DNA from 2 places in the Spirillospora sp. NPDC000708 genome. Region 1 is predicted to be linked to the other one. Evidence: riboswitches for the same ligand, from Rfam matches in the RefSeq annotation. Region 1 holds a riboswitch; the other holds the start of a gene.

Region 1 (5,138 bases):
GTGTCGCTGGACGTCGCCGACGACGGGTCGGGCTTCGACCCGTCCCGCACGGCGTCCGCGCCGGGCCGCGGCTACGGGATCCCCGCGATGCGGGACAGGATCGCCGAGGTCGGCGGGCAGCTGACCGTCGAGAGCGCGCCCGGCGCGGGGACCGTCGTCGCGGCCGCCGTCCCGCGGCGGGACGCGGCGGCGCCGGGGGAGAGGAGGACCGGATGACCGCGGTTCGCGTGACGATCGTCGACGACCACCCCGTGGTCCGGGCCGGGCTGCGCGCCCTGCTGGGCGGCGAGCCGGACATCGAGGTCGTCGCGGAGGCCGCGGACGGCGAGGAGGCCGTCCGGCAGGCCGGGCTCGTCCCCACCGACCTCGTCCTCATGGACCTGCAGCTCGGCGAGGGCATCGACGGCGTCGAGGCCACCCGGCGGATCCTCGCGCTGCCGGACCCGCCGCGCGTGCTGGTGCTGACCACCTACGACACCGACGCCGACATCGCCCGCGCCATCGACGTCGGCGCGGACGGGTACCTGCTCAAGGCCGGCCCGCCGGACGAGCTGTTCCGCGGCATCCGCACGGCGGCGCGGGGCGAGACGGCGCTGTCGCCGCGGGTCGCGACCCGGCTGATGAACCGGGTCCGGGAACCGGCCCCGGCGCTCAGCCCGCGCGAGATCGAGATCCTCGAACTGCTGGCCAAGGGACTGTCCAACCAGCGGATCGCGCGCAACCTGTTCATCAGCGAGGCCACCGTCAAGACGCACCTCGTGCACATCTTCGGCAAGCTCGGCGTCGACACCCGGACGGCCGCGGTGACCGCGGCCGTCGAGCGGCGCCTCATCCGGCTGCCCGGCTGACCCCGGCCGCCCGGCCGCGCCGCCGCATCCGGCCGCCGGGCCCGGCCCGTTCAGCGCGGTGGCGGCGCGGCGGGGTCGTCCGGCGGTGCCGCCGGCGACTCCAGGCCGATGGTGAGGCGGAGCCCGAGAGCGTTCGCGACGCGCTCCAGCACCGGCAGCGGCGGGAGGCGCGAACCCGACTCCAGGCGGGAGACCGCCGGCTGGTCGAGGCCGGCCATCCGGGCCAGCCGGGCCTGCGTGATGCCCAGCGCGCGGCGCCGCAGGCGGATCGCCGCGCCGATCGTGTCGTTCAACGGACGTCCTCCTCGTGCTCGGTTCCGGCCGTTCAAGGACCACGATCGCCGCCGGCGGGCCCGGTCCCATCCGGTGATGGTCGGAACGGCGCGCGCCGTCCGGGCGACCCGGCGGGTCCACCGATCGGTTGATGCGGCACCCGGGTGCATGAAAAAGCTCGCCCGCGAACCGCGACGGCGCCGGGGATTTCGCTTTCCGGCGTGCCTTCTTATGCATAATTTATTTGCCATGGAAATTTGGTGACGCCCTTATTCCGTGCTTAGTCTCCACCGCATCGGCCGAAGTCCGGCCGGCCGCCGAATCCCTCCAGAGGGAGCCGGGGACCCAGGTTCGTTGGGGTGAATCCGCTGGTCGCCAGCGGTAGGGCCGTCTCCTGGCCCGAACCCGTCAGCTAACCCGGCAGGCGGAAAAGGAGAGGTGGACGGCCCTTGGACACGGGCATCCAAGAAATGATCAATAACCTCGAGTCCGAGCTCGGGTACACGGAGAAGGGAGGCGGCTACACCAAGTTCGGGGATTGGTACTCGAAGAACGTCGACCATTCCTACGACTTCTCGAACGCGGCCTGGTGCGACATGTTCCTCGTCTGGGGCGCGACGAAGGCCGGCGTGGCCAAGCAGGTCGGGGCCTACGCCTACACGCCCTCGCACGCGGCGTTCTTCAAGAAGCACAAGGCGTTCGACACCGAGCCGGCCCCCGGCGCGCTGGTCTTCTACGACTGGTCCGGCGGCAAGGGCATCGACGGCATCGACCACGTCGGGATCGTCACCAAGGTCGACGGCGGGCGGATCCACACCATCGAGGGCAACGTCGACGGGCGGTTCGTCAAGCGCAAGGTCCGCGACCAGGACGACGTCGTCGGCTACGGGCACCCCGAGAAGGTCCCGATCGGCCGCAAGCCGGCCACCGCACCGGCGCATCACGGCGGCCCCCCATCCGGGGGCGGCGCGAAGACGGCCGCGATGGCCTATACCCGGCCGGCTCCCACCGACGGTCCGCCCGTCGAGCTGTGGAGCGCTGTCGGCGCGGTCCTCTTCCTGACGCTCTCGCTGCTGGTCTTCCTCAAGCACCGGCGCGCGACGACGGCGGCCACCACGGCACCCGCCACAAGGGAGGAGGACCGATGAAACGGCTCGCGAAGCTGCTCGCGGCGTCGGCGATCGCCGGCGGGGCCCTGCTCCACCTGGCCGCCCCGTCCGACGCCGCTCCATCGAACGCCGCCCCACCGAACGCGGTCCCGTCCGGTGCCGCCGCGTCGAAGGCGGCCCCGTCCCAGGCCGTCGAGCAGTCGAGGCCCCTCCCGCAGGGGGTGGACGTGTCCACCTACGACCGGGGCGTCGACTGGGGCGGCGGCCGCCTCGCGTTCGGCATCGCCAAGGCCACCGAGGGGACCGGGCACGACGACGCGACCTTCCCCGCCAACTGGGCGAAGATCCGCCAGAACGGCCTGGTCCGCGGCGCGTACCACTACGGGCATCCGAAGAACGACCCGGTGCGGGAGGCCGACCACTTCCTGTCGGCGGTCACGTCCGCCGGCCTCCAGCCCGGCGACCTGCTCATGCTCGACCTGGAGACGACCGACGGCAGGTCCGACCACCAGGTCAACGCGTGGGCCAAGCGCTGGCTGGAGCACGTCCAGCGGAAGACCGGCGTGAAGGCGTTCTTCTACAGCTCGTGGTCGTTCGCGCAGGAGCACGGCGACGGCCTCGGCGGCTATCCCCTGTGGGTGGCGCACTACGGGAAGGCGCCGGGACGGGTGACCGCCCCGTCCCCATGGAAGCAGTGGACGATCCACCAGTACGCGTCCACCGACCATGACCACAACGTCTCCCGGCTCGCCGCGGACCGGCTCCGCGGCCTCGGCTACAACCCCTCGCACCGCTGAGAGCAGGCGGGACGGACGGCGCTCCGCCATCCGTCCCGCCCGGCCGGGTCCGGGACAGGGCCTCAGTCGGCGATGGCGCCCGGACGCTGCGGCTTGAGAAGGACCCAGGCGGCGACGGCCGTCGCCAGCAGGACGGCGGCGCCCACACCGGCGGTGTAGCGCAGGCCCGCGGCGAAGGCGTCACGGGCCGCCTCCATGAGCGCCTGGCCCTCGGGACCGCCGAGCGCGGCGGCCGCCTGGGCGGCGCCGCCGATCGAGTCGTGCGCCGCCGCGGCGGCGCCGGCGGGGACGCCGTCCGGGGTCGCGAAGCCCCGGTAGACGCCGGTGGTGATCGAACCGAGCAGTGCGATGCCCAGCGCGGCGCCGAGCTCGTAGGCCGTCTCGGAGACCGCGGACGCGGCCCCGGCCTGCTCCTTCGGCACCAGGGAGACGATCATGTCGGACGTCGTCGCGAAGGCGAACCCGGCGCCGGCCCCGGCGAGCAGCAGCGCCGCGAACAGCAGCGGGTAGCCGGTGCCGGCGTGCAGGCCGGCGAGCAGCGCCAGCGCCAGGCCCATGGCCGCGAGCCCGCCCGCGACCACGGTGCGGACCGACGTCCGCCGCACGGCCAGCGCCGCGAGCAGCCCGGTGACGATGGAGCCGATGGTGGCGGGCAGCTCCGCCAGCCCCGCCTCGAGCGGCGAGCGGCCCTGGACGAGCTGGAAGAACTGCGACAGGAAGAACACCAGCCCCGCCAGCCCGAGCACGGCGAGCAGGTCGGCGGCGACGGCCGTGCTGAAGCCGCGGTCGCGGAACAGCCGGACGTCGATCAGCGGCGAGGCGAGGGTCCGCTGCCGGCGGACGAACCAGGCGAGGGCGGCGGCGCCCGCGACGGCGGCCGCGCCGACCTGCGCGGACCAGCCGTGCGCCGCGGCCTCCTTGATCGCGTAGACCGTCCCGATCATGCCGACGAGGGACAGGGCGGCGCTCGGCAGGTCCCACGGCCCCGGCGACGGGTCCTTCGACTCCGGCAGCAGCCGCGCGCCGGCCACGACCAGCACGGCCATCACCGGCAGGTTGATCAGGAAGACCGAGCCCCACCAGAAGTGCTCCAGCAGCAGGCCGCCGACCAGCGGGCCGACGGCGGCGCCCGCCGAGACGCTGGAGGCCCAGACGCCGATCGCCATGGAACGTTCCCGTGGGTCGGTGAAGATGTTCCGGATCAGCGCCAGCGTCGACGGCATCAGGGTCGCGCCCGCCACGCCCATCAGGGCGCGGGCCGCGATGAGCAGCCCGGGGCCGGTGGCGTAGGCGTTGAGCACCGAGACGGCGCCGAACGCGGCGGCGCCCGCGAGCAGCAGCCGCTTGCGGCCGATGCGGTCGCCGAGGCCGCCCATCGAGACCAGCAGGCCGGCGATGACGAACGAGTAGACGTCGCCGATCCACAGCAGCTGGGCGCCGGACGGCCGGAGGTCCTCGCTGATGAACGGGGTGGCGAGCCCCAGCACGGTCGCGTCGACGGCGACCAGCAGCACGGCGAGGACGAGGACGCCGAGCGAGACCCAGCGGCCGGGGGCGCGGGCGTGCCGCACGGGCGCGTGCGGCGGCGCGGTGGTCATGGTGGCACGGTCCTTACGAAGTCTTCCGGCGGCGCTCGACGCCGCCCAGCAGCAGCCCGGTGATCATCGCGGTGTAGTCGCGGGGCGCGGTCCGGCCGGCTTGGATCGCCCAGGCGGCGGACGCGATGAGCCCGTAGAGGGCCTCGGTGAGCCAGGCGGGGGAGAGGTCGATGCGGAACTCGCCGGACTCCTGGCCGCGCCGGAACAGCGCGGCGATGCGCGCGTCGAGCCGCTCCCAGCCCGCGTTGATCTGCTCGCCCTCGAACAGCTGGTTCTCGGTCGCGAGGAAGCCGAGGAACGCCGCGACCGGGCGGCTGGCCTCGACCAGCCGCACCAGCGCGTCGGCGGCGGTGCCCTCGTCGAGGCGGGCCTCGTCCATCACCGCCTCCAGGCGGCGCAGGCCCAGCTCCTCGAGCGCGCGGACGAGGCCGTCCCGCCCCGCGAAGTGGCGGTGCAGGGTGGCGCGGCTGATCCCGGCGGCCTGCGCGATCTCGTCCTGGGTGGCGGTCGCCT
Region 2 (5,138 bases), on a different contig from region 1:
TCGCGTCCGCCACTCCCCCGACGTCCCGCATGGCGCTCGACGCCGACGGCGGCAGGTTCGCCCGGCACAGGTAGTGCGGGCGGACGAGCAGCACGATCTCGTCCCCGAGCTCGCGGGCGAACCGCACCGGGTCCACGGGCGGCTCCATCGGCCCGACCGGCTTCCCCGTCGGCCCCGGCCTGAAGGTCGGCGCGTAGAGCACGGCGCGGCGCCCGTCGTCCAGGTCGAGCGAGCGGCGCAGTGCGGCGACCTCGGCGGCCAGCTCGGCGTCCCTGTCGAGGCCGTTGACGAGCGGGTCGTTGCGCGGGTACCCGGCCGGCAGCGGTTCCGCCCGGACGCCGAGCCCCTTGACCAGGGTGTCCACGTCGTGGCGGGAGCGGACGAGGAAGCAGTCGAAGCGGTCCACGCTCCGCGCGAGCCGGGCGCGGTCGGACGCGGGCCCGCTCTTCATCCGCGGCTGGTCGAGCCCCATCAGCTTGTACGCCGACCCGTGCCAGGTCTGGATGTAGGTGGTCTCGGGGCGCTTGCGCAGGCGGTCCGGATACCCCTGGTTGTCGATCCAGAACTCCGCCCGCGCGAGCGCGAGGTGGTAGCGCCAGGAGTCCCGCCGGACCAGCCTCGCGTCGGACGGGAAGCCCTTCACGGACCTCGCGTACGACCACACGGCCTCGACCGGGCGGCCCGAGCGGCGCAGCTCCCGGTAGATGTACTTCGGGTTGTCGGAGTAGTGCAGCCCGAGATGGCTCTCGAACACCGCCAGGCCCCTGCGGACCGGCAGCCGGGTCAGGATCCGGTTGAACACGGCGGCCTTCGTCCTGCTGGAGGCGAGCGCACGGCGCATGGAGCGCTCCAGCCGCCGCGCGCGCCGCCTGCCGCGCCGCGCCGGCGGGCTGCTCACGACCCGCGCTACGGCTGCGGCGGCGCGACGCGTCCGCGGGCCGCCGGCCTCCAGCCTGCCGGTCTCCAGCCTGAACGCCAGGTGCCCGTCCTCGGTGACGAACGATCGGAGCACGTCGCCCGCCAGGCGCGTCAGGCGCGGCCGCACGGGCAGCTCGACGCCGCGCAGGACCGGGGCCTTCGCGGCGGCGGTTCCCGCCGACCCGCCCGGCCGGGTGACCATCTCCTCGCCGTCGACCTCCACGCGGAGCCGGACGTCCCAGACCGGGTCGACGAACCCGATCGGCCGGATCCGGGCGGCCGGGTCGAACTCGGCGCGCCAGGCCAGCCGGTCGCCCTCGTGGACGATCTCGGCGGGCACCCGCGCCCCGCGCGCATCACGCCGGTCGCGGAACTCCAGCGAGGCCGACAGCGCCGCGCCGCGCGGGATCCGGTCCAGCGGGTTCAGCACGTGCCCGTCCAGGCGGGCGCGGCCGCCGCGCGTCTCCAGCCGGGTCACGACGGCGGCGGGCCGCAGCTCCCCGAGCGGGTACAGGTGGAAGCCGAGGTCGGTGACGTCGAGGACGCGGCGGCCGAGGTCCCCGCGCGGCGGGCTCCCGCCCCAGAAGACCCGGCCGTCCCGCTCCACCAGCGGGGCGTGCAGATCGGACCGGCGGCCGGGCAGGTACTCGGCCGCCGCCAGCGCCCCCGCCCGGTCGCCCTCCCTGATCAGGAACGCGGCGATCGCGGCGAGCGGGTTGGCCGTCTCGAACACCACCGGGTCCAGCCCGGCGAGGTAGCCGGCCGCGAGGTCCAGGAACCTGGCCCGGTACACCGGGTCGCGGTCCCGCAGCTCGCGCAGGTAGAGCAGCAGGTCGTGGTTGACGAACTTGGCGTCCTTCGCGCGCTTCAGCCCGTCCGCGCCGCGCAGCTCGAACAGCATGTCGATGCGCCGGTGGATCTCCAGCCGGTCGGCGAAGTTGGCCAGCTCGTCCCGGCGGTTGGAGATCGACGGCTTCGCCCGCCGGTCCTGGACCAGCCAGTTGTAGACCCGGTGGGGGATCAGGGCCATGCGCGCGGCGGCCGTGTACGCCTCCGCGCTGAACAGCAGGTCCTCGTAGTGGAGCCGTTCGACGAAGCGCAGCGCGCCGTCCTCCAGGAACCCCCGGCGGTAGAGCTTGTTCGTCGACAGGGTGTCGTAGAGCAGGTCGGGGTTCTCCTCCAGCGACCCGTACACGGCACTGCGCTCGTAGAGCCACGGGTACCAGGGCCGGGCCCGGTCCTTCGAGCCCTTCGGCACGTCCAGGAAGACCCGGTCGCAGAGCCCGGAGACCAGGTCGGCGCCGGTCTCCTGCGCGGCGGAGAGCAGGTTGAGGCAGGCGTGCCGGTCCAGCAGGTCGTCGCTGTCGAGGAACATCACGTACCGGCCGTCCGACCGCTCGACGCCGACGTTGCGCGGGCGGCCGCAGCCTCCGGAGTTGACGGGCAGGTGCACCGCCCCGACCCGGCCGGGGTGCGCCGCGGCGAGCCGGTCCGCGGCCTCGCCGGTGCCGTCGGTGCTCGCGTCGTCGACGATCACCGTCTCGACGCCGCCCAGCGACTGCGCGAGCGACGAGGCGACCGCCCGCGGGAGCCGGGCGGCGTCGTTGTAGGCGATCACCACCACGCTCACATCCGGGCGCACCCGCATGGGCATCCCCCTCCGCTCCGCCGGCGTGTCAGGGGTTCCTTTCCAGCAAGGAGGCGTCAAGGGCCAACTCAGATCAAAAGCTGTCAATGCTTAGCATTACCCGACAGGTCGCGGCAGACCACCTGGGAACGCCAAAGGCGCCCGGTCGAGGACCGGGCGCCTTCCATCCGCACGAATCAGATCATTCGCCTGCGGGACGGATCATCGAGACTTGGCGTAGTCGGGGTATCCGTAGCCGACGACTTCGGACTTGTCGCGGATCTTTTCCTTGACGGCGTTGTCGGTGTTGCCCTCGATCGTGGTGATCGTTCCGTTGCCGTTGTCCTTGACGACGAGGCCGACGTGGTCGATGTCGTCGATCCCGCCGCGGGACCCGTTCTGCCAGTCGAAGAACACGACCGCGCCGGGCTTGGCGGTGTCGCCCCAGCGGTGGGCCTTCTCGAACCAGGAGGCGTGCTGGACGGTGTAGGCGTCCCAGCCCATGTTCTTCACGCCCGTCTGCGCGCTGAGCCACGACACGAACATGTCGCACCACTCGGCGCCCCGGTAGTCGCCGACGCTGCCGCCGTCGCGCCGGGCGGTCACCGCGGCGTGCGGGGTGGAGGCGTACCAGTCCGCGTACTTGGTCGAGCCGCTGCGGCTCTCGCTCTCGCCGACCTGCGACTTCGCCAGCTTGATCACGGTGGACGCGGCGACCGTGCGGGACGCGGACCGGGTCGCCTTGCGGGGCGCGTGCTCGGTCCCGGAGCGCTCGGACACCACGCTCTCGCGGTGCTGCGCGGCGGCCTGGGCGGGCGTCTCGGCGGACGCCGTGCCCCCGGCCAGGGGGTTGAAGATCGCCAGTCCGACCGCGCCGGCCATCACACCCGCCACGGCGACGCCCACGGCCCGGTCCTCGGGGCTCATGCGGGCGAGCGCGGCGCGGGAGGCGGCGCCGGTGAGGCGCCCGCTCAGTCGGGGGGCGAAGTTCTTGGTAAAACGATCGAAACGACCGGTCATGCAGGGAATCTCCTTGTCTCCCATGACGCCTACCGGGTTAGCTGACGGATTCGGGCATGGAAGAGCCCTACGGCGCGGCCTGACGGACGCGCCGATTCACCCCTGGAACCTTGGGTCCCCGGCTCCGTCCGGTCGGGTGGACCTGGACGGACTCGGCCTCGCACCGCGGGACGCGGTGCCGGATATTCGGATGTATCTCAGCGACTGATCTCGAGGGGGCGCGCATATGCGGCGCGCGTCGCGTGCGGATTCCGCTCAGCGACCCTCGGCCGCGCATGGAAGCGGCCGGCGTGCAACGCATGGAACGCGCTGCTTGATTCGTGCAAGAAGGTACCAACACTCACAAGAAAAGCAAACCGGCCGCAAAAGGATCTTTTGCCTGCTCAACGCCGTTGCAACCCCGCTTCAACGACCACCCCCGGCCGGACCTTCCCGATCTTTCTCCGGACGGCCCGAAGCCCTTACGGCATAGGGGATTCCAGCCACCGCCCACCGGCCCAGGAAAGGTAAAATGATCAAAAGGCGCGGGACGCTTCCGCCCTTCACGGCCCGCCCGGGCGCCGCGGCGCAGATCACACGGACCGCGCCACTCCCCTGCCGATGTGGCCTACGTCACTCTGGTTCACGGGCGGCCTGACCTGCTGAAGATCACTCCACGTGCAGGGCGAACATCGTGGTGTCGTCGGCCGCCCGGTCGTGCTCCATCCGCGCGAGCACCTCGTCCAGCGCCAGTTCCGGCCCCGACGAGGAGTCCCGCAGAATGCCGGTGAGCCGATCGATCCGCTCATCGAGATCGGTGTCCCGGCGCTCCACGAGGCCGTCGGTGTAAAGGAACAGCAGATCCCCCGGCCGCAGTTCCGTGGAGATCGTCGTGTATTCCCAATCCGGCAGCGCGCCGAGCATCGGGTCGCGATAGACCTCCAGCGGCTCGGCGTGCCCGTCCCGCACCAGGATCGGCGGCAGATGCCCGGCGCACGTCCACTCCATGACGCGCCGGTCCGGCCGGTAATGGCCCACGATCGCGGTGCCGGTCGCCGGCGGGTCCATGCTGCCGACCAGCTCGTTCAGCCAGCCCACCAGCTGCCCCGCCGACTCCCCGGTGCACGACAGCCCGAGCAGCCCGTTGCGGCTGCGCGCCATCGACGCCGCCGCCGGGAGGCCGTGCCCCGCCGCGTCCCCGATAGCGAACAGCGCCCGCCCGTCCGGCATCGCGCGGGTGGCGAACCAGTCCCCGCCGATCCGCGCCGTGCTCTCCGCCGCCAGCGCCCGGATCGCCACCCGCAAGCCCGGCAGCCGCTCGACCTCACCCTCGTCCGGCAGGATCGCCCGGCGCAGCGTCACCGCCACCTTGCGCTCCTGGGCCGTCCGCGCCTGCTGCTTGAGCATCTGCCGGCGCGTCTCCGCCAGCGCCCGCTCCACCCCGCGGCGCCGCGTGATGTCCTGCGAGACGATGTTGATCGACACCGGCAGCCCGGAGTCGTCCAGCACCGGCTCGGCGAACACCCACAGATGCCGCGGCGTACCGTCCTTGCCGATCACCCGGTGCTCGGCCTCCACCGGCTCCCGGCGCGAG

The links. Region 1 has a riboswitch for cyclic di-AMP ahead of ABT299_RS50165 (CHAP domain-containing protein). Riboswitches for the same ligand answer to the same signal wherever they lie in the genome.
Region 2: linked by a shared signal. The riboswitch ahead of ABT299_RS02205 (CHAP domain-containing protein) and the one ahead of ABT299_RS50165 (CHAP domain-containing protein) in region 1 are both predicted to bind cyclic di-AMP.

What each region holds. Positions count from the first base shown of each region.
Region 1 covers NZ_JBEPCJ010000152.1:3,243-8,380, forward strand. The annotation lists gene ABT299_RS50150 (sensor histidine kinase) at 1-216, shown strand, start outside; gene ABT299_RS50155 (response regulator) at 213-848, shown strand; gene ABT299_RS50160 (helix-turn-helix domain-containing protein) at 899-1,141, opposite strand; cyclic di-AMP (ydaO/yuaA leader) riboswitch at 1,427-1,564, shown strand; gene ABT299_RS50165 (CHAP domain-containing protein) at 1,592-2,269, shown strand; gene ABT299_RS50170 (glycoside hydrolase family 25 protein) at 2,266-3,027, shown strand; gene ABT299_RS50175 (MFS transporter) at 3,090-4,625, opposite strand; gene ABT299_RS50180 (TetR/AcrR family transcriptional regulator) at 4,639-5,138, opposite strand, start outside.
Region 2 covers NZ_JBEPCJ010000002.1:138,289-143,426, forward strand. The annotation lists gene ABT299_RS02200 (bifunctional glycosyltransferase/CDP-glycerol:glycerophosphate glycerophosphotransferase) at 1-2,566, opposite strand, end outside; gene ABT299_RS02205 (CHAP domain-containing protein) at 2,768-3,565, opposite strand; cyclic di-AMP (ydaO/yuaA leader) riboswitch at 3,578-3,733, opposite strand; gene ABT299_RS02210 (SpoIIE family protein phosphatase) at 4,214-5,138, opposite strand, start outside.